Oleidesulfovibrio alaskensis DSM 16109: one gene and its partner. The protein of the gene in region 2 interacts with the protein of the main gene of each other region in a pairwise test. Links are inferred from orthologs where the notes say so. Each region holds a gene or a part of one and is shown on either strand. Other genes may lie near its edges.

What was found.
Region 1: the proteins of mtgA (region 2) and H586_RS0105140 interact in binary tests that used the Escherichia coli proteins (3 or more experiments, as listed by UniProt). The link is inferred for Oleidesulfovibrio alaskensis DSM 16109 from one-to-one orthologs.

What each region holds. Positions count from the first base shown.
Region 1 is NZ_AXWQ01000006.1:25,596-30,385, reverse strand. Bases 1-2,924 are described here. They hold H586_RS0105140 (penicillin-binding transpeptidase domain-containing protein), read left to right. Parts: upstream 1-410; coding sequence 411-2,438; downstream 2,439-2,924. Other genes in these bases: H586_RS0105135 (UDP-N-acetylmuramoyl-L-alanyl-D-glutamate--2,6-diaminopimelate ligase), read left to right, coding at 2,441-2,924; H586_RS0105145 (hypothetical protein), read left to right, coding at 15-290; rsmH (16S rRNA (cytosine(1402)-N(4))-methyltransferase RsmH), read left to right, coding at 1-5. Also shown: more of H586_RS0105135, read left to right, coding at 2,925-3,895; H586_RS0105130 (UDP-N-acetylmuramoyl-tripeptide--D-alanyl-D-alanine ligase), read left to right, coding at 3,892-4,790. UniProt on the Escherichia coli protein: Essential cell division protein that catalyzes cross-linking of the peptidoglycan cell wall at the division septum. Required for localization of FtsN.
Region 2 is NZ_AXWQ01000004.1:470,905-487,081, forward strand. Bases 8,304-11,146 are described here. They hold mtgA (monofunctional biosynthetic peptidoglycan transglycosylase), read right to left. Parts: upstream 10,159-11,146; coding sequence 9,448-10,158; downstream 8,304-9,447. Other genes in these bases: H586_RS0102505 (DUF401 family protein), read left to right, coding at 8,304-9,444; H586_RS0102515 (diguanylate cyclase), read left to right, coding at 10,669-11,146. Also shown: H586_RS0102465 (DUF169 domain-containing protein), read left to right, coding at 1-186; H586_RS0102470 (DUF2179 domain-containing protein), read right to left, coding at 254-763; H586_RS0102475 (SulP family inorganic anion transporter), read left to right, coding at 1,846-3,591; H586_RS0102485 (THxN family PEP-CTERM protein), read right to left, coding at 3,821-4,600; H586_RS19815 (THxN family PEP-CTERM protein), read right to left, coding at 5,069-5,860; H586_RS19820 (THxN family PEP-CTERM protein), read right to left, coding at 6,134-6,922; transcription elongation factor GreA, read right to left, coding at 7,320-7,811; more of H586_RS0102505, read left to right, coding at 8,143-8,303; more of H586_RS0102515, read left to right, coding at 11,147-12,885; H586_RS0102520 (TraR/DksA family transcriptional regulator), read left to right, coding at 12,986-13,207; H586_RS0102525 (YitT family protein), read left to right, coding at 13,322-14,257; H586_RS0102530 (D-lyxose/D-mannose family sugar isomerase), read left to right, coding at 14,290-14,961; H586_RS0102540 (carbohydrate kinase family protein), read right to left, coding at 15,240-16,142. UniProt on the Escherichia coli protein: Peptidoglycan polymerase that catalyzes glycan chain elongation from lipid-linked precursors. May play a role in peptidoglycan assembly during cell division in collaboration with other cell division proteins.

The DNA of each region.
Region 1 (4,790 bases), on a different replicon or contig from region 2:
TTTAAGGCGTTGTTATGCAGAAATACGGAAGCTGGATACTGGGCATGGTGCTTTCGCTCATCAGCGGACTGGTGCTGGGGTTGACACTGGTGTGGCTGAATGTGGAGCGGGTGGACATGGCCTACGGACTCAAAAAGCTGCAGGTGGAACTGGACAGCAAGCAGAGTCATGCATCCAAGCTGGAGGCGGAGCGGGACAACCTGCTTTCGCCCTACCGGCTGCGCGAACTGGCGGAAGGTCTGGGGCTGGGGCCCGCAAGACCGGGCCAGATACGCAGGCTGGAAGAGTAGCGCGGGCGGCAGGTATCCGGGGAGAGGGGTGCCGCGCACGGAGCTGAAATTTTCTGAACGGGGGGAGGCCGTACCGGCGGTGCGCAGGCACAGCCGGAGCATGAGCAGGAGAAACAGGCGGTGTTGAAAAGCAGAACTGCCGCGAACAAAAAGCTGAAGCGCCAGCCGAAAGCCGTACCCGCCAGTCCTCCAAAGGACAGAAGCGGTATACGGCTTGTGTCCGTTGCGGCGGTTTTTGCACTGCTGTGGGCGGGGCTGTGGGCCCGCGCATGGTATGTCCAGCTCATTGACGGTCCCCGGCTGGCGGCTATGGCCAGCAGACAGCATCATGCCACAGAACTGGTCACGGGCCAGCGCGGCGATATTCTGGACAGAAACGGACTTGTGCTTGCACGCAGTGCCGATTTCAAATCTGTTTTTGTACGCCCCGTGGAAGTGGCCGACCGCAGAGAAGCCGCCCGCATGCTGGCTAATGCGCTGGGCAGAACCTATGCGGAAATGCTGACCAAGGTCTCGCGCCGCAGTTCTTTTGTGTGGGTGGCCCGCGAAGTGGATGACAAGGCCGCGGCGCGCATCCGCCGTGCCGGTGTGCCGGGCGTTTATCTGACCACGGAATACAGCCGCCTGTATCCTTACCGTCAGCTTGCCGGCAGGCTGCTGGGGTTTGTGGGTACCGATGACAAGGGGCTGGAAGGCCTGGAACTGGCTTTTGACGAGTATCTGACCGGTCAGAGCACCAGACAGGTGGTGCAGCGTGATGCGGCGGGACGGCGTCTGTATATGGACGGTGCGGGCTTTGCCGAAGGGCTGAAAGGCAAAACCCTGCGGCTGACGCTGGATGCCCAGATACAGTTTTTTGCAGAAGATGCACTGGCTGCCGCGGTGCGCCGTTATGAGGGGGCCTGGGGCGGTTGTCTAGTGGTGGACGTGCCCACGGGCGACATTCTGGCCTGGGCGGAGTACCCGCCGTTCAACCCCAACGCCTACAAAGGCTATGCGCCCTCCATGTGGCGTAACCGGCTGGCCATGGATGCGCTGGAACCCGGTTCCACCGTAAAGCCTTTTCTGATTGCCGCGGCCATGGAAGACGGGCTGGTGCAGCCGGACAGTCTTTTCTTCTGCGAAAACGGCCGTTGGAAGCTGCACGATGTGACCATCCGCGATACCAAGCGGCATCAGTGGCTTACCGTGGATAAAGTGCTGCGTTACTCCAGCAACATCGGCATGGCCAAGATAGGGTTGGAGATGGGCGCCGCCAGATACTACGACTACCTTGACAGACTGGGGTTCGGCAGGCGTCCCGACGTGCCGCTGCCCGGCGAGGGGCGCGGTATAATCCGGTCGCCGGGTGAATGGCGCGAAGTAGATCTGGCTGCCGCGTCGTTCGGTCAGGGGTTTGCCGTCACAGGAGCTCAGCTGGCCAAAGCGTATCTGGCTCTGGCCAACGGCGGCGTAACCAGACCGCTGCGGCTGGTGGACGACGGCGGGCAGAACCAGCCCCGTGGAGAGAGAATTTTTTCGGAGCAGACGTCAGCCGCGGTGCTGGCCATGCTGCGCGAGGTGGTGGAAGGCGACGGAACAGGGCGGCATGCCGATATAGCCGGTCTGGACGTGGGCGGCAAAACCGGCACAGCCCAGAAAGCAAGCAGAAGCGGCAGCGGTTACGGCGACGAATATGTGGCCTCGTTCGTGGGGCTGGTTCCGGCGCTCAATCCCCGCCACATTGTGGTGGTCACAGTGGATAACCCGCGCAAGAGCCACTACGGCAGTGTGGTGGCGGCACCGGTTTTCAAATCTGTTGTCAGCAGAACGTGGGCCTACCTCGGACTGCTGCCCGAATCTCCGGCGGATGCCGGCGGTCTGGCTTCGGCAGACGCTCCCGAGGTTTCCGGACGTGTCATGCCTGTTGCCGGTTCCTTCGGGCGGCCTTCGGCCGTTGTGGCCGCCGCGGATGATCTGACCGTGGTACCGGATGTGGTGGGGCGCAGCCTGCGCAGCGCCGTGGAAGTTTTTGCCCGTAAGGGTCTTATACCGGAAATTAAAGGGCACGGGGGCACCGTTGTGCGGCAGCAGCCCGCGGCAGGGTCGCCGTGGCCGGATAATATAACAGAATCACAGTACGTACTGTGGGTTATGGAGCAGTCCTGACCATGAAAAGCACACTCTCATTCGACGCGCTTGCCGCAGCGGTGCGCGCCGGACTGCTGAACATCCGTATTGATTCACGGAAAGTACGGCAGGGCGATGTCTTTGTGGCCCTGCCGGGGTCTTCCGTGGACGGCGGGGCGTTTATTGCCGATGCGCTTGAGCGCGGAGCGTCATATGTGGTCTGCAGACCCTGCAGCGTGCCGGTGCAGACCGGCGGCGCGGCCGTGGTCGTGGCCGAAGACCCGCGCACGGCTCTGGGGCTGCTGGCTGCCGCACGCTATGATACTGCCGATACGGGGTTTCCGCTTGTGGGCATCACGGGAACCAACGGCAAGACAACATGCACTTATCTGCTGGACCATCTTTTCCGCACTGCCGGGCACGTCACCGGTCTGCTGGGCACCGTGAATTTCCGCTGGCCGGGGCACGACGAAGCCGCGCCCATGACCACCCCCGACTGCGTTGAACTGCATTCCATGCTGTCGGACATGCGCGATGCGGGCGTCGAAGCCGCCTTCATGGAAGTTTCATCACATGCACTTGACCAACAGCGGGTTTCCGGCGCTCGTTTTGCCGCGGCGCTGCTGACCAATTTAACGCAGGACCATCTGGATTATCACCACGATATGGAAGCCTATTTCAGCGCAAAATCCAGACTGTTTCTTGAACTGCCAGACGAGGACAAAGTCTGCGCGGTGAATGCCGATGACCCGTACGGGCGCAGGCTGCTGCCGCAACTGGGCCGCGGTGTGGGCTATTCGGTACAGGGTACTGTTGTGCCGGACTGTCAGGTGCTGCAGGCCACCATACTTTCAAGCGGGCCCGAGGGGCTGCATCTGTCCATGGATTTTGAAGGGAAGACATGGGAGCTGCGTTCGCCGCTGGTGGGCGCGTTCAACGCAAGCAATCTTGCAGGGGTGCAGGCTGCGGGGCTGGCCATGGGGCTGCCCGTTGAGGCCATGCAGGGGCTGGCAAGCTTTTCCGGTGTGCCCGGCCGCATGGAGCGCATAGAAAATGACAAGGGTCTCAATGTTTTTGTCGATTATGCCCACACGCCGGATGCACTGGAAAATGTGCTCAGGGCGCTGCGGGCCGCAGGTTTTGCACGGGTCATAGCCGTGTTCGGCTGCGGCGGCGACCGTGACCGTACCAAGCGTCCGCTTATGGGGCAGGCCGTGTGCCGTCATGCAGACGTGGCGGTACTGACTTCTGACAACCCGCGCACCGAAGACCCGGTGGCCATCATGGCCGATGTCAAACCCGGTCTGGCACAGTGCGACCATGTGGTGGAAGAGCCCGACAGACGCAAGGCTCTTGCCGCGGCGGTGGAAATGGCCCGCCCCGGCGATGCCGTGCTGGTGGCCGGAAAGGGACACGAGGATTATCAGGTGATCGGCACCACAAAGATACATTTCAGTGATCAGGAAACCCTGCGGGAGCTTTTGGCGTGCGCATGAATCTGGAACAGATACGCGACGCTCTGGGCGCCGTGGGAACGCTGGGCGGAGCGGACATGACCGTGCCTTCCGGTGTGCAGACCGACAGCCGGTGCGTGCGCGACGGCGAATTGTTCTTCTGCATATCCGGCGAACGGTTTGACGGGCATACCTTTGCGGCGGAAGTGCTGGAAAAAGGTGCCTGCGCCGTGGTTGCCGAAAGACCTCCTTTTTCCATGGATGAAATGCAGGACAGGCAGGACCGTCCGGTGCTTATCGTGCCGGACACCGTGGCGGCGCTGGGCAGGCTGGCGCTGCACCACCGTATGGGGGCTTCTGCCGTGGTCACCGGCATCACCGGCACCGCGGGCAAAACCACGGTGAAGGAACTGCTGGCCCATGTGCTTTCCGTGCGGGGCGCAACAGCCAGAAATCATCTGAACAGAAACAATCAGATAGGGTTGCCTCTTTCCATGCTGGCAGCTACCGGCGATGAGCGCTTCTGGGTGATGGAGGCCGGCATCAGTCAGGCCGCGGACATGGATGAACTGGGCAGCGTGCTGCGCCCTGATCTGGCGGTGGTGCTTAATGTGGGACAGGGGCACCTGAGCGGTCTGGGCGACAAAGGCGTGGCCCACTACAAGGCCCGTCTGCTGAAGCATATCGCGCGCGGCGGTGTGGGACTGGTGAGTGCCGATTATCCCGACCTGCTGGCGGAAGCCCGTAAAAACTGCGGAGAACTCCGGCTGTTTTCGGCTGTGGACCCTGCAGTGCCGTATTTCTGCGAATATGCCGGTCCGGCGGGTGAAGGCCGCGGGCTGTACCGTGTACGGCTGGAAAGCCGCGAATTTGAGACCGAAGCTCCCTTCCGCGGAGCCTACGGTGCCGAAAACGTCATCGCCGTTGCTGCCGCAGC
Region 2 (16,177 bases):
GGCGGATTTGATCCTTCAGCACGAAAATTTATGAAAACAGATGAGCTGACATTCACCGTTCCGCTGAGCTTATACGAAAAGATGCTGGCTGCGCTTCCGGAGTCCATGTTTACCCATGAGACAGACTGGAAAAACGTCCGCAAAAAAGTAGCCCGCAGTGCAAAAGCATGGGGCGAAGAAGAGTAGAACACGGGTCTTGCCCGCAAACGCGCTATATCCGTGCAGGCCTGCACCACAGTGGTGCAGGCCTGCATCAACCGCCCACGGTATAGGTTTTTCTTATATCATCAACCACCATATAACATTCAGGGTCCACATTGCGGGCAATGCGGGCCACTTCCCCGGCCTGACGTCTGCGCACCTGCACAAACAGCAGATTTACAACACCATCCCGCCCCTGTCCGTCAAAAACCGTCACGCGAAAACCGGCATCGCGCAGCGTGCAGGCAACCGGCCCACCTTCGCGTGTAAACACGCGCACCACCTGTTCGCCAATCTTAAACACCCCCTCCAGCGTGATGCCTGCATAAGTTCCCGACGCAAACCCCAAGGCAAACGCCAGAGATGTCACCGGATCGCTGACCGCACCGATGACGCGTGAAACGGCATACACCCAGATAACGGCTTCGAAAAACGCCACGCTGAACGCCAGCAGACGGCGGCCGCGTATAATCATTACATGTCTGATGGTGCCCAGACATACATCGCACAGACGTGCGATGAAAACAGCCAGCGCAGTCAGCAGACTTGCTGCGGTAATCATATTCACTCCTTCTGCCTGCATTCTCGGCCGCACAAAACCCCGCTGCCTGAAATGCAGCCGGAATGCATAACGCTCTGCAATGTACATAGAAAAACAAAAAGGAAAAAGACGAGAAGTCTTTTCGCGGGCAAAAGACTTAATCTGCATGATATCATCAGGCAACAATCATGGCAACACCGCGCAATGTTTTATCCCGAAACCGGTATAAAACTCTGTGTAACATTCCTTGAACGTCTGAAACTGTCACCATCGTGAATCACTTTTAAAAACAAAAAAAGTGTGTGTTGATTATTTTTTATGAAAGCTAGCAAGATATTTTTCATATTATATATCGATATCAAATCAACAGAAACACCCTAATGACTACATATCGTTTTATCATATGCTGCCAGTCTTTTTGCAAAGCAGAACATGTCATACAAATGATACAACCAAGACTTTGCGTTAATCATCTGCAATGCATAAGTGCCCGCCATCCATAAAGCACACAGCCATAACCACCGTCATCTCCTTCTCCATGGTACTGTCCTCCAGCCGGGCATGCTACCCGCACAAACAGCACAATGTCTGAATCCGGTCCGGCCCGTACAAAACCGCCCCTCTGAGTGCAGCGCATGTCCCGCCATGCGGCACAACCATGCCAGACTCTCATCACCAAACCTGTTCAGCACGTAATGGCAGTTTGCGCCTCATCTGCCCTGACTGCCCCCTTTTTCATGCCCGAAATAAAAACGTTCCACGACCACAACAGGCAGTACACAACAACAGCAACAAAGCGTCAATACAATGCACTTTGCACAATTCTTACCATACAACACATGTACAACAACCTAAAACCATATCATAACGAATCTAAAAGAACTTATGTATGCAAATGCACACCAAAAACAAAATCTCCCTCAGTATTATGAAGCCACACTCCACGACAAGAAACCGTACGTTAAAAAAATCACAATCAAAAAAAGAGTCTTCACCTTGAACATCAAAACTTTAAAAACTTGTCCCACTATTGCCACAACATAAAAAGAGGAGTAGACATGCCAGCCTCTGCGTTCATCGCATATCATTTCAGGAGGCCTTAAATGCATTCTCAAAATGTGGCCTCGGACAGGGAAGGGTTCCTGCCCAAGGCCATTTCTGTTCTCCGTCAGGGATATTCCCGCCAGAACTTCCTGCGCGACCTCGGCTCCGGTGCCACCGTGGGCATAGTCGCCCTGCCGCTGGCCATGGCGTTTGCCATCGCTTCCGGCACCACGCCCGAAAAAGGACTTTTTACCGCCATCGTCGCAGGCTTTCTTATCTCTGCGCTGGGCGGCAGCCGCTATCAGATAGGCGGCCCCACGGGTGCGTTTGTCGTCATCATTTTCAACATCATCTCCAGACACGGTTTTGACGGCCTGCTGCTGACCACCATAATGGCCGGAATCATCCTTATTATTTTCGGTGTGTTGCGACTCGGAACCCTGATCACATTCATTCCCTATCCTGTGACCACCGGCTTTACCGCAGGCATCGCACTGCTCATATTTTCATCACAGATAAACGATTTTCTGGGCATGCGGCTTGATGTGATACCCCCGGACTTTATCGGAAAATGGCAGGCATACTTCGGACATGCTGGTGCCATTGATCCGGTAACCGCAGCTGCCGCCCTGCTGACGCTGGGTATCATCATCGGCGTACGGCAGTTTGTTCCCCGCATTCCCGCTCCGGTTGCGGCCGTGGCAGCCGTATCAGTGCTAGCAGCCGCGTGCGGCGCGCCTGTGGAAACAATCGGCAGCAGATTCGGCGGCATACCGCAGACACTGCCGTCATTTGCCCTGCCCGACTTTTCATGGGCGCAAGTACGCATACTGCTGCCCGACGCGCTTACCGTGGCACTGCTGGCCGGCATTGAATCGTTGTTGTCGTGCGTGGTGGCCGACGGCATGACAGGCAGCCGGCACAACGCCAACACTGAACTGGTAGCACAGGGCACGGCAAACATCGCATCCGCACTTTTCGGCGGCATTCCCGCCACAGGCGCCATTGCCAGAACAGCCACAAACATCAGATCGGGCGCTTTCTCGCCTGTCTCGGGCATGATTCACTCTGCGGTACTGGTACTGTTTGTACTGCTGCTGGCTCCGGCCGCGGGGTACATTCCGCTGGCATGCCTCGCCGCCGTACTTGTTGTGGTGGCGTGGGACATGAGCGAAATTCACAAATTCATGCGCCTGCTGCGCGCCCCGAAGCCTGATGTGCTGGTCATGTGCCTTACATTCGGACTTACAGTGGCCGTCGACCTTACCGTGGCCGTCAATGTGGGAGTTGTTCTGGCTTCTTTGCTCTTCATGCAGCGCATGAGCAAAGTCACGCGCATCCGCGAATCAGATGGCGAGCCTGCCGCCGAGACATGGGCTGAAGAAGAACCCGTAAGTGATGTCCCGCAGGGGGTGCGCATCTATGAAATTGACGGGCCATTCTTCTTCGGTGTGGCTGATAGGTTTAAAAGCGTTCTTGATATCATGGAAAAATCACCGGCCGTCTTTATATTGCGCCTGCGCAAAGTGCCCACAGTAGACTCCACGGCCATCAACGCTCTGGAACTGCTGCATGCCCGCTGCAAAGCCAACGGAACAGTGCTGCTGCTTTCCGGCCTGCGCAAGGCCCCGCTGCAGGAATTACAGCGGCTCGGAACACTGGACATTATCGGCCGCCGCAACATTATGCCGGACATAAACGCAGCCCTTGAACGGGCACGCGCCATCACCGGCACACATGACAGGACACGCAGGCAGCCGGACCGCCACAGCTCATCCGGCCGCACCGCTTCTTCCCTTTCCTGACAATAATAAAGCGCTCCTTAGGGGGCGCTTTATTATTACAGTCCGCCCCGCGGCATCCGGCAGCATATCTCTGTGCACTGCACTCGCCGGCATAAGACCTCCGGCACGCCTGCAGGATGCCCGCCCGCAAGCACAACAGCATTTTTCCGGCGGGAATGCACTGCGCAAAAAAAGCAGGCCCTGTTTCCAGAGCCTGCCGTTTGCTGTCCGATATACGCGCTGAATAATGTTACGCGTTTTTCTTTTTCATGCGGGAATAAACCCCGAGAGCAAGTATGCCCATACCCATGAGGCCCAGAGTGGCAGGTTCGGGCGCAGGAGTGGGTTGCTGACGATGGCTGATGGAAAAATACGAATCCACGGAGGTTTTAGAATTTTCCGGTGTAAGCCAGCCATAGTAGGTTATGCTTTTGTCCAGCTTCAGTGCTTCGACATACGAATCGGGTATGATGCCGTAGCTGCTGCTGAAATCCAGCGTATACCACTCACCGTCGTATTCAAACCCTTCTGTTGTCACCCCGGGATTGGTCAGGATGAACACATCGCTGGTAAGTCCGCCGTTGTTAGGTGTTTCGTAAAAGTCAAATTCAAGAAAGGTGGTAAGAGCTTTTTTCTCTCCATAATACGGATCCAGAGCCCACAGAGCCAGTTCGGCTTTCACCCTGCCGGAGGTCAGAGTATCAGTTGTCACGGGCATGTTGGTATGGGTCATGGTGGTTGCATAGGCAGCATCACCATCAGTATCAACATTTCCCCATGTATAACTTGTCAGTTTGATGCTGCTGCGCTTTTCCCAAGAACCCCAGCTGAGATCTGTGTAGGCTCTTTCACCATCAATCTTCTGGCGCCCCCAGTAACCCACGTTTCCGTTACGGCCGGACATTTCCCAGTCGGTGAAACCGATATGGTATGAGTATTGCCAGCTGTTGACCACAGCTGCAGACGCAGCAGATGCCACAAGAATACCCGCCGCAAAGACGGCGCACGCAAAAAGAGCACGAATTTTCATGAGCTGATTCCCCCCAGCTTTTAGTAGCCACCCGTTGCAGGCGGCATATCTGACAAGCAATCGCCGTGCCTGTATATTTTTTCCATATAGCGTCAACAGGTTACCACTATGTACTACATCGGAAAACCCATCGGAAACTGTAATACTTTTCGACACCTTCGCATGCATTATACCACAAATTGACAGCCGGGCAATACCTGAGACTTGTTGGTCAGGCAGTGGCGGTGACAGCCCGGCACCGCCTGCGGGAAAAAGTACGCGCGTTACAGCCTGCACCGGCCTTACGGGCTTCTTACAGCACTGCCCCCGCCTGTCACCACACATAACGCCTGCTGTTCCGGAAAAAACGGCATCAAACGCACACCGCATTGTACCGGTGTATCTCCATGGTTTCGCGCACATGGCAGCAGCATAAAAAAAGGCAGGCTCTGCCATCAGAGCCTGCCGGTATGCGGTGCGACAGGTTCATCAGGAACGCTTCGCAACATTTCTTTTCATACGGGAATACACGCCAAGAGCCACCAGCCCCAGCCCCATGAGCCCGAGCGTTGCAGGCTCCGGCGCAGGTGTGGGTTGCGGCCGATGCGTGATGGTAAAGCTGGTGTCCACCGTAGTGTCTGCATTTTCAGGAGTCAGCCAGCCGTAGTACGTGATGGATGTGTCCAGCCCCAGAGCTTCGATGTAGGACTCGGGGATGACACCGTAACTGCTGCCGAAATCAAGCGTGTACCACTCTCCGCCGTATTCGAAGCCTTCGGTGGTCACCCCGGGGTTGGTCAGAATGAACACGTCATCAGTAAGCAGCCCGTTATTGGGGGTCTCATAAAATGCAAATTCCAGAGCCGTGGACAACGCTATTTCTGAGCCATGGTACGGATCAAGAGCTCTCAGTTCGAGCATGGCCTTGACGGTACCGGATACCAGCGACCCGCCGTAAGTGGGCGAGTTGCTGTGCGTCATGGACATGGCATGCGCGGCATCACCGTTGGTGTGCACAATACCGCTGGTTCCGCTGTCCAGCGAGATTCCGCTCCAGCCGTTCCAGTTATCGCCCCAGTACAGATTCTTGTAGGCCTTCTCGCCATCTATCCAGGTTTTTCCCCACTTAGAAGGTCTGGTCCAGCGGTCGGACATTTTCCAGTCGGTAAAACCGGCGTTGTAGGTGTAGCCCCACGAAGTAACCACGGCAGCAGAAGCAACGGCCGCAAAAAGAAGATTGAAAACAAGAATACCAGTTATTGTAACAATACGAGTGTGCATAACAGCTTCCTTACACAAATAGTAATGAGTTCTTTCCTCGGTAGAGGCACACTGGTTAAGCAAACAGCGTTCCATGCAATCTAACACAATCTAATCTAACATGTTAGGCAAAACCCTACCCATGATTGACTGTATTTTAACTGTAAATAAATCCGACACCAGTTATAACTACCGACATCACCCCCGACAGGAGCAGACACTCATTCCGGATTTTGTGCACAAAAAAAGCGGCCCGCAGGCGGACCGCTTGGCAGATTCAGCACTTGCAGCAACTCAGCTTTTTTTGCGGCGCTGCCACAGAGCGTATCCGCCCATGGCCAGCATACCCAGTCCCATAAGCCCCATTGTTGCGGGCTCCGGAGCATGCGCGGGCTGGGGCATCACATGCGAAATTGAAAAGCTGGTGTCCACCACGGTACTGTCAAATTCCGAGGTAACCCATCCATAATATGTAAGTCCCGTATCCAGCCCGATCCGCTGAATGTAATATTCCGGAATAACGCCGAAGCTCCCGCCGAAGTCCAGCGTGTACCACTCACCGTCATACTCAAAACCTTCAAAGGTGACCTGCGGATTGTTCAAAATAAACACATCGCGGCTCATTCCTTCAAATATGGACTTTTCATAAAAGCTGAAATCAAGTTCGGTGGAAAGCGTTGCAGGCTCACCCGCCACAGGCTCCAGCGCCTGAAGTTCAAGTACGGCTTTCACCGTGCCGGAGACAAGCGCGCTTGTTGTCCATCTGTTGTAGTGCGTCATGGTCATGGCTGCGGCAGGCGCACCGCCTGTGTTCACCACACCGGAAACAGGTGCGTTGAGTTCAATGCGGGACTGAAACAAGGGAAGCAGGCTGGAGCCCCACCAGAGGGTATGGTAGCCGGTCTCGCCGTTCAGATTGACCGGTCCCTTCACCCCGCCGGAGTCTCCGGACTGTGCCCATGTCCAGTCCACAAAACCGGCATCATAAGAATACTGCCAGGAAGTTACCACCCCGGCCGATGCTGACGAAACAAAGATAAGCGTCACAACAAGCACCATTGCAATCCGACAGACAGTTTTCATGATTCACTCCTGTTACCCTGTACTCTAACGCTACCAAGCCTTCGATATAACAGAAGCAATAGCGGTTCCAAATCGACAATACAAAATTAAAACAACATGTTAACATTGGAATCGGCAAAGAACAAAAAAATGTAAAAAAAAACGACACATCTTATAATATAAAATAGCCCTTACATTACAGACTGATAACAAACTGAGAAGATAAAGACAGCTGTCGATTATAATTACACCAGTAAAAATACCTGACACTGCCCTGCCTGTACCCGCAGCAAAAACAAAAAGCCCCCGCCGCAAAAACGGCAGGGGCTTACAGAGCTTGTCTTGGCTGTCTGGTGTCACCGGAGGTACTGGCCGCCCGGTGGCGCCGACAGGAGCACATCCAGACTGGCCTGTAAAACTATTCGAGGGTGATGACAGGGCCGTTGAAGCTTACAGAAACGATTTCGTAATGTATTTTTCCTCTCGGGGCGTCCACCACAACTTCGTCGCCTTCCTCTTTGCCCAGAACAGCTTTGGCAACAGGAGAAAGAACCGAGATGCTGCCTTTCACATAGTCAGTCTCGTCGGGACCCACCAGAGTATACACCCGCATTTCACCGGTTTCGAGGTCTTCCAGCTCTATGGTGGCACCATAGGTCACACGCTCGCCGCCAAGCGTTCTCATATCAATGACATTGAAGCGGGCCATGCGGGATTCGATGTTGCCGATACGCGCTTCAAGCATGCCCTGACGCTCACGGGCGGCATCATAGCCTGCGTTTTCGCTCAGGTCGCCTTCTTCGCGTGCTTCCTTGATGGCCTGAATCACTGCGGGACGTTCCTGCTTCAGCCTTTCAAGATCTCGTTTAACCAGTTCAAAGCCTTCAACTGAAATCGGGATGCTGCTCATGTTTGATTCCTTGACATTTCTCGATAGTTTTTTGCCAACGACAATAAGAAAAAACGCCACGCGGCCCATGGGTCGCGAGGCTGTTCGACACTGTCCGAAACAGGTGTTGGCAACCTGAGGGGTAGAACAGAGTTCACCGGAGGTCAAGCCCCGTTCGCAAAATATTTCCTCTAACAGTAAACCGTTTTTCCTGTTTGCGCAGGCAATTCATGGCTGTTCAGGGCATATGATTCATGTTACGTCACAGCCGTAACCGTCGCTTTTTGCAACACGCCTGCGTGCAGCGGCCCGGAGCCGCGCCGCTGACCTTCCACACATGAGGCAAACCGCCGTGACCGGCCCGGACTCGTTATTGCCGCTTATCAAGCTGGCTGCCGCTTTCATCATCATGCTGCTCGCCATCCGCTTCAGGGTGAATCTGGGACTTTCCATTATCAGCGGCGGTGCCGCCGTAGGGCTGTTTTTCGGTCTGGCTCCTGATATGTGGCTGCCCACGGTATTCACGGGGCTGACCAGCCCGCAGACCCTCATGCTGGCGGCCATAGTGCTGCTTATCCTGCTGCTCAGCGATGTTCTGGAAAAATCAGGCCAGACCCTGCGTCTTATGGATGCGCTGTCCGGCTATCTGAAAAACCCGCGCCTGCGGCTGGTTTTCTTCCCCATGCTTATAGGACTGCTGCCCATGCCGGGCGGTGCTGTTTTTTCGGCCCCCATGATAGGTGCCGTGGCCAGCCGCATGCAGGTTTCAAAAGACACGCTGGCTGCGCTCAACTACTGGTACCGGCATGTATGGGAAACATGGTGGCCGCTGTATCCGGGCATCATTCTGGCGGCATCGCTCTCGGGCATTCCCATAACCACCATCTGCGCCTTCGGTTTGCCGGGCATGGCAATCATGCTGGCCGCAGGATGGTTTTTCATGCTGAGACCGGCGGTACTTTCTCTTCCGCCTGCCACGGTGCAGACAGACAGTACCGTGACGGCAAGCACGCCGAAAGCGGTTCTGCGTCAGGGGCTGCCTTTGCTGGTGGCCATCGGCGGTTCTGTGCTGCTTGAAACGGTACTGGCTTTTTCAGCGCAGGGCATTCCTTTTGAATCAGGCGTCATTGCCGCACTGGCTGCAGGCATACTGACTGCAGCCGTACAGAATAAAGGCAGCGCCGGTATTCTGGCGGCATCGCTGCGCCACAGACATCTGTGGCAGATGGTGCTCGTCATTGCCGCCATATTTGTTTTCAAGGAGATGCTGAACACCACAGGGGCGGTACATCAGCTGGCACAGCTGGCAGGCGGACGCACAGCCCTTACGGTAAGCTGTATTTTCATGCCTTTTATTGTCGGGGCGGTATCGGGCATTACCATGGCCTATGTGGGGGCCACATTTCCTCTTATCGTGTCACTGGCCGTTCAGGCCGGTCTGCAGGATTCTCTGACAGCCTATGTCATGCTGGCCATATTTTCCGGATTCACCGGCATCATGGCAACGCCGCTGCATGTCTGCTTTGTGCTCACGTGCCAGTATTTTCACTGCACCCTGAGCAAAGCGTGGCGCCATGTGGCACTGCCCTGCCTGCTGCTGTTCTGCAGCGGACTTGTATACCATGGCCTGCTGCTTTTATGGCTCAAGCCCTGAACCTCAGCGCCACGAACGCCGCTGCATGCGCCGCAGGATGACTCTGCTTTTGGCTGTGACATAACCGGAATCCGAAACCGGAGAATACCGCCGCGGCGCCGGAAGCACTGATGCCAGACGGGCGCTTTGCGCCGGTGAGAGCGCCGCCGGTTCGACACCGAAAAAATGTCGTGAAGCCGCATTGATTCCGTAGATGCCGTCGCCCCATTCTATGACATTCAGGTAAATTTCCAGTATACGCCGTTTTGACAGCGTGGCTTCAAGCCGCCATGTAAGCAGGGCTTCTTTCAGCTTGCGGCTCAGGGTTCTGTCGGGTGACAGATACAGATTTTTGGCAAGCTGCTGAGAAATGGAGCTGCCCCCCGCGGCAAGCCGCCCCTCCCGCAGGTTGCGCAGAAAAGCCTGACGCATGCCTTCCGTATCAAACCCCTCATGATCCCAGAAGCGGTCATCTTCGGCTATGGTCACAGCCCGTACCAGCCACGGAGAAATCTGCCCCAGAGGTACCCACCGCAGCTTGGGAACCGGACGCTCCGCCAGCGACTCTCTGAACCTCATGTATTCGGTTGCTGCGGGATTTTCTTTTTTCAGCACGGCAACATCCGGCCAGAAAGCGAAACGCAGCACATCGGCGGCCATCACCGGCAGCACCACCAGCGCAGCCAGCACAAACGTTTTCAGCACACGGCGAACTGTCACCCCCGCATCACCCATACACGCTCCTGCATAAAAGGCGTTGCACACGCACACGGCGTAGCGTACTTTCCCTGTAGTATAGCATAGTTTTGAATATACGCCACCATCAGCCATCCGGACGCAAAAAAAAGCCCCGGTTGAGGACGGGGCTTTTCTGCGGCACCTTCGTGACCGGGATTATGACACTCAGGATGCGCGTTGCAGCACCGGAGGAGGATCCGCGCTGCCGGTAATATGGATGACAGGATCGCGTCGGGCTGCGCTGTCCGGACAAGGCGGAAGCGCAGCCGGCACAGTTGCTTCACAATCCGGCTGTCACGCTTTCGTTATATGGCATATCAACACACCAAAGCAACAAAAAAGAAAGTCAAACTTTCATTTTTTTTCATTTTCACACATTCAAGCCCTGTTATAGTTCACAAACGAAAAACAGCGCTTACTTGTGCCGGAAACTAATCATTTTCCGGAAGCCGGCACACGGCTAGTATCATGACAGCACTGCTTCCATTCCAGATGCGGCTATTTTTTATGAAAAAACACTTTTTTCCGGTAATCATGGGGCTGGTCAGCCTCATCGCCTTTGTGGCAGCCATGGCGGGGTTCGATTTCACCACCGCCTCGGAATACGCTGCGCAGTTCAGCCGGCAGCAGGCTCTGCAGGTGCGCGTGGCAACCAACGCCATAGAAGACCAGCTGGACATGATTTCCGCATCCGGCGCATCACTTGCTGGGCATGCCCGCTTTGCCATCGACTACGGTGCCACATATCAGGCAAAGCTGCTCAGCGCGCACATCACAAGACAGCCGAACATCCTTGCCTATGTTCTTATGGATACCCCGCACAGCCTTAAAAGCGTGGAGCTGGCTTCCGTCCCGCTTTCCATGGAAGCCGCGGCATACGCGCAGGAATGGATAACGCAAAACTGGAGCAACGCCCCCGAACAACTGGCCGGCAACCTGCTCAAAGCTCCCCTGCACATCACCCCCGAACACCAGCTTGCAGGACTGCTTTATCCTTTTTCGGACGGCAAAAAGCTGCTGGGCATGTCTGCCACGGTTGTCAGCCTGACACGGATAATCAAGCGGTATGTGGCCGACCTGCATGTGGACAACATAGGGCAAGGCTACCTGCTGGCGGATGACGGCACACTGCTTTTCGACCCTGACAGCAACAACATCGGCAAAAACATATTTACCCATATCTATGAAAACGCACCGGAACGGATGCATGTTTTCCGGGAAGTGCTGGCAGCCAGATCCGGCAGCGGCATCTTTGACTTTCCCGACACGGAAAACAGCAAAGCCCAGCAGATGCTGCTGGCGTGGGACACGGTCGATTTCGCAGGACGCAGGCTCAAGGTCTGTCTGGCCGTATCGGGCGATACCGTCAACGAGGTAATGCAGCGTCAGGCCCGCTGGCGCATCGCCGCGGGGGTACTGTTTCTGGTGGGGCTGGTGCTGGCAAGCACACTCATCATCTACCGGTCGGGGCTTGCCAAAGTGCGGGAAAATGAAGAGCGCCTGCAGATGGCTCTTACCGGCAATCAGGACGGGCTGTGGGACTGGAACATACCGGACGGCAGAGTTTACTATTCTCGCCGCTGGAAAGAAATAATGGGACTTGAAACCGACCAGCAGCTGTCATCGCCCGAAGAATGGTCATCGCGCATTCACCGCGCCGACAAAGAAGAGGTGACAGCCCACCTGCAGGAGCATCTGCGGGGCGGTGTCCCTTACTTTCAGACAGAGCACCGTGCGGTGCGCGCCGACGGGGCTGTCATCTGGGTGCTGGAACGCGGAGCCGTCATAAGCCACGACCGCGAAGGGAAACCCGCCCGTCTGGTAGGCACCACCACCGATGTAACAGCGCGGCGGCAGGCCATGATGGAACGCGACATGCTGTTCCGCAACTCCATAGACCTGCTGGCCATCACGGATGTTGAAGGCAACATACTTGAAGCCAATCCGGCATGGGAAAACATGCTGGGCTGGACCGCTGAAGAGCTGCGCCTGCCGCCCTGTTTCGATTATGTGCACCCCGATGATGTACCCAAGGCTGCGGAAAATTTTGCTTTGCTGATGAAAGGCATTCCCGTACGGGCGCATGAAGGCCGTTTTTTAAAAAAAGAAGGCAGCTGGATTTGGCTTTCGTGGAACGTGCTGCCCGACATGCAGCACCGGCGCATCTATGTAACCGCACGTGACATCAGCAGGCAGAAGGCACACGAGCGCAGGCTACATGAACAGGCATCCACGGACGAGTTGACAGGCATATTCAACCGACGCCGCGTGCTGGACATCGGCAAAGCCGAAGTGGCCCGTTCACGGCGCTTCGGACGCCCGCTGGCATGCCTCATGATAGACATAGACCACTTTAAACAGATCAATGACACATACGGACACGTGGCGGGTGATGCCGTGCTGCGGGGGGTCACGGCCACGCTTTCGGCCGGCCTGCGCCAGAGCGATACGCTGGGCCGGCTGGGGGGCGAAGAGTTCATTGTCTTCATGCCCGAAACAGATGCCGAGGGGGCAATGCATACAGCGGAAAGGCTGCGGCAGGCCGTGGAACAGAGTTCGGTGCTGATGGACGGCGAAGGAGCCAGTCCCGGCATTACCGTCAGTCTGGGCGTAACCGTGCTGGCGCCGGAAACGGCATCGCTGGATGCATTCATTGCTGCCGCCGATGCAGCCCTGTACCGTGCCAAGGAAAACGGAAGAAACAGAGTCGAATTTCAGAGATGAACGCAGCCCGCACTGCACTTTTATCTTGACGTTGGCGCTGTAATATGATGCTAGGCTTTTTTTAAATTGATATCCCCCCGGATATGCCAAGGAGAACCACATGCCCGATATGTTCGATCAGGCCAGCGATCTGGAAACGCGGGAGCGTGAAGCCGCCATTTCCATGGCCCGCAGCAGACTGTCCGGCGGTCCCGGTCCGGAATGGATCGACGGCCGTCCTCACTGCCGCGAGTGCGGAGAAGAAATTCCTGCCGCACGTATCAATGCCCTGCCCAACTGCAGCCTGTGCCGCGATTGTCAGCAGGAAATGGAAAATAACTGATTCACAGACGACAATACCGCTGCGCCCTGAGGCTTTTCAGAATGCTCTGTTTTTAAAAGCGCCTTGCCCGATCATTGCATTTCCTGTATTGCCAATATTCTGAAGTCCGTTATCATGGATTTTGGCACACAGCGGGGAACAATGCTCAGCAAACGTTCGCACCATGTGCGACCAGGCATCCTGACAAGGCTTATGCGTAACAGAGATTTTTTCTATTCGGTTGTATGGAACCTGCTGCTCATCACAGCAGGTTCCTGTATTTTTGCGGTTTCTCTCAAAAGTCTGGCCACGCCTCAGCAATTTGTACCGGGCGGGGTTTTCGGCTTTGCTTCGCTTATCTATTACAAAACGGGATGGCTGGACACAGGTACGCTCAACCTGCTTCTGAATATTCCCATTTTTCTTTTCGGGTATTTCAAAATCAGCAAGCGTTTTGTGCTGTACAGCCTGTACGCAACAGTACTCACATCGGTACTGTTTTCGCTGACAAACTTCACCATTCCCATTCATAACCAGCTGTATGCAGCCGTGGCCGCGGGTGCGCTCAGCGGTTTCGGTGCCGGCATAGTGCTGCGCTCGGTGGGGTCCAACGGCGGCATGGACATCGTATCCATCCACCTGATGCAGAAGTATAATATCGGCGTGGGCAAGACGTCGTTTGCCTACAACCTTGTGCTGTACCTCATCACGGCCACGTATATGAATCCCGATGTGGTGGTGGCATCCATCATCATGGTTTTCATCACATCGGCCACGGTGGAATACACGCTGTCGCTTTTCAACCAGCGCAAGGTTGTCTTCATCATTTCGCAGGACGCTGAAGCCATCTCCAACCGCATAATGAAAGAACTGCACCGCGGGGCAACCATACTCAAAGGGTACGGCGCCTACACCCGCACAGAACGCAATGTTCTGATGAGCGTGATAAACAACATCCAGCTGAAAAAACTTGAAGAAATAGTTTTCACAACCGACCCGAACGCGTTGTTCATCGTGGAAAACACGTTTTCGGTAATCGGAACCGGATTCGGCCAGCGCAAACGCTACTAGCCGCAATCCTGACGACCAATACGGAGTTGAGCATGAAACGCAGTGAAATCAACGCTCTGATAAAAGATACCAAAATATTCTTTGACGCTCTGGGGTTCCGCCTGCCCCGCTGGGCCGGATGGAAGCCCGCGGAATGGAAAGGCAAAGGCGGGCTGGAAGTGGTGCAGAACATGCTGGGCTGGGACATAACCGACTATGGTGCCGGCGACTTTGAAAAAAAAGGACTGATTCTTTTCACCATCCGCAACGGTAACCATGCAGCGGGACATCCCAAGCGCTATGCCGAAAAAATCATGGTGGTCCGCGAAGGACAAGTCTGCCCCATGCATTTTCACTGGTCCAAGACAGAAGATATCATCAACCGCGGCGGAGGCAATCTGGTTATCGAACTGTACAACTCCGACAAGGACGAACAGCTTGCCGATACCCCGGTCACTGTACTCATCGACGGCATTCCGCAGACTGTTCCGGCAGGGGGCACTGTCATCCTTGAACCGGGTGAATCAATCTTTCTGCCGCAGGGCATGTACCACCGGTTTTACGGTCAGCAGGGGCGCGGCAAAGTGCTGGTGGGTGAAGTGAGTTCGGTCAACGATGACAACACCGATAACCGTTTTCTGCACAGCATGCCGCGTTTTCCGCAGATAGAAGAAGATGAGGAGCCTGTGCACCTGCTGGTAACCGACTATCCCGCATGGGTGTAGCCTGCATTTACAGCCCTGCAGAACCTCATGTACTGCCCGTCGTCACAGGCCGCTCCCGCAAGAGAGCGGCCTTTTTTATCCGCATCTCCGCCGGATAAAAAGCAGACGCAGCGTAATGCATGCCAAAGCCGCAGCGACCGGCGAAAAAGCACCCCTTTGCATCTTCCGCTGCGCGGGCACAGTGCGGGCCGCCCGATGCTCCGGCGTGTGGAGAGCAGGCAGCCTGCGGCGGGCAGGCTTATTTTTTACGTATAGGGCAGAAAAGGCGCGGAAAATTATCAGGGCAGCAGACGCAATGCTGCAGGCATCGGCGGCATGGCCCCGTGCGCACCGCACACATACGCGGCCACACTGGCTGCACGGGCATGTATCTGCTCCGGCGGCAGGCCGCACAGCCATCCCAGCGCCAGCGCGGCGGTAAAGGCGTCTCCCGCCCCCACGGTATCCGCCACCTCCACCATTTCGCCGGCATGCTCGTGGCAACTTTCGCCGGTCATCAGCACGCTGCCCTGTGCACCGAGGGTCAGCGCCGCGGCCTGCAGCCCGAAACGGGTCACCAGAGCATGCAGCGCCGCACGGCGCGCAGCTGCATCGCGCAGCACATCCGCCACGCCCAGAGCAGGGGCCAGCACGTCCAGTTCTTCTTCATTAAGCTTAAACACATCAGCCAGCTGCAATGAATCCTGCACCACTTCAGGGCTGTAAAAATTCTGCCTCAGGTTACAGTCAAACACCCGCAGCACAGCAGCATCAGCCGCCTGCAGAAACGACCGGACAGCCGCACGTCCGGCCGGAGTGCGCTGACACAGCGTGCCGAAGCAGATACATGCGGCCCCGCCTGCCAGAGTGTCCTCAGCGCGGGCGGCAGGCAGAAAATCCCATGCCACATCATCGGGAAAAACATATGAAGCCGTCCCCTGTGCGGAAAGCAGAACATCCACACGTCCGGTGGGATGCAGCGGGTCAACGCTGATACGGCTTACATCCAGCCCCTGTTCCGCAAGCAGACGGCACGCCCTGCGCCCCGCATCATCATCGCCCACGCGCGAGACAATCATACCCTGCCCGCCCAGTGCATTAAAATGATAGGCAAAATTAGCCGGAGCCCCCCCCAGCTGCGGCCCGTCGGGCAGCATATCCCACAGCACTTCTCCCAGTCCCACGCCAAGCGGTCTGCGCATTGTCGGTCTCCTCCCTCGGCATAACGGTCTCTTGC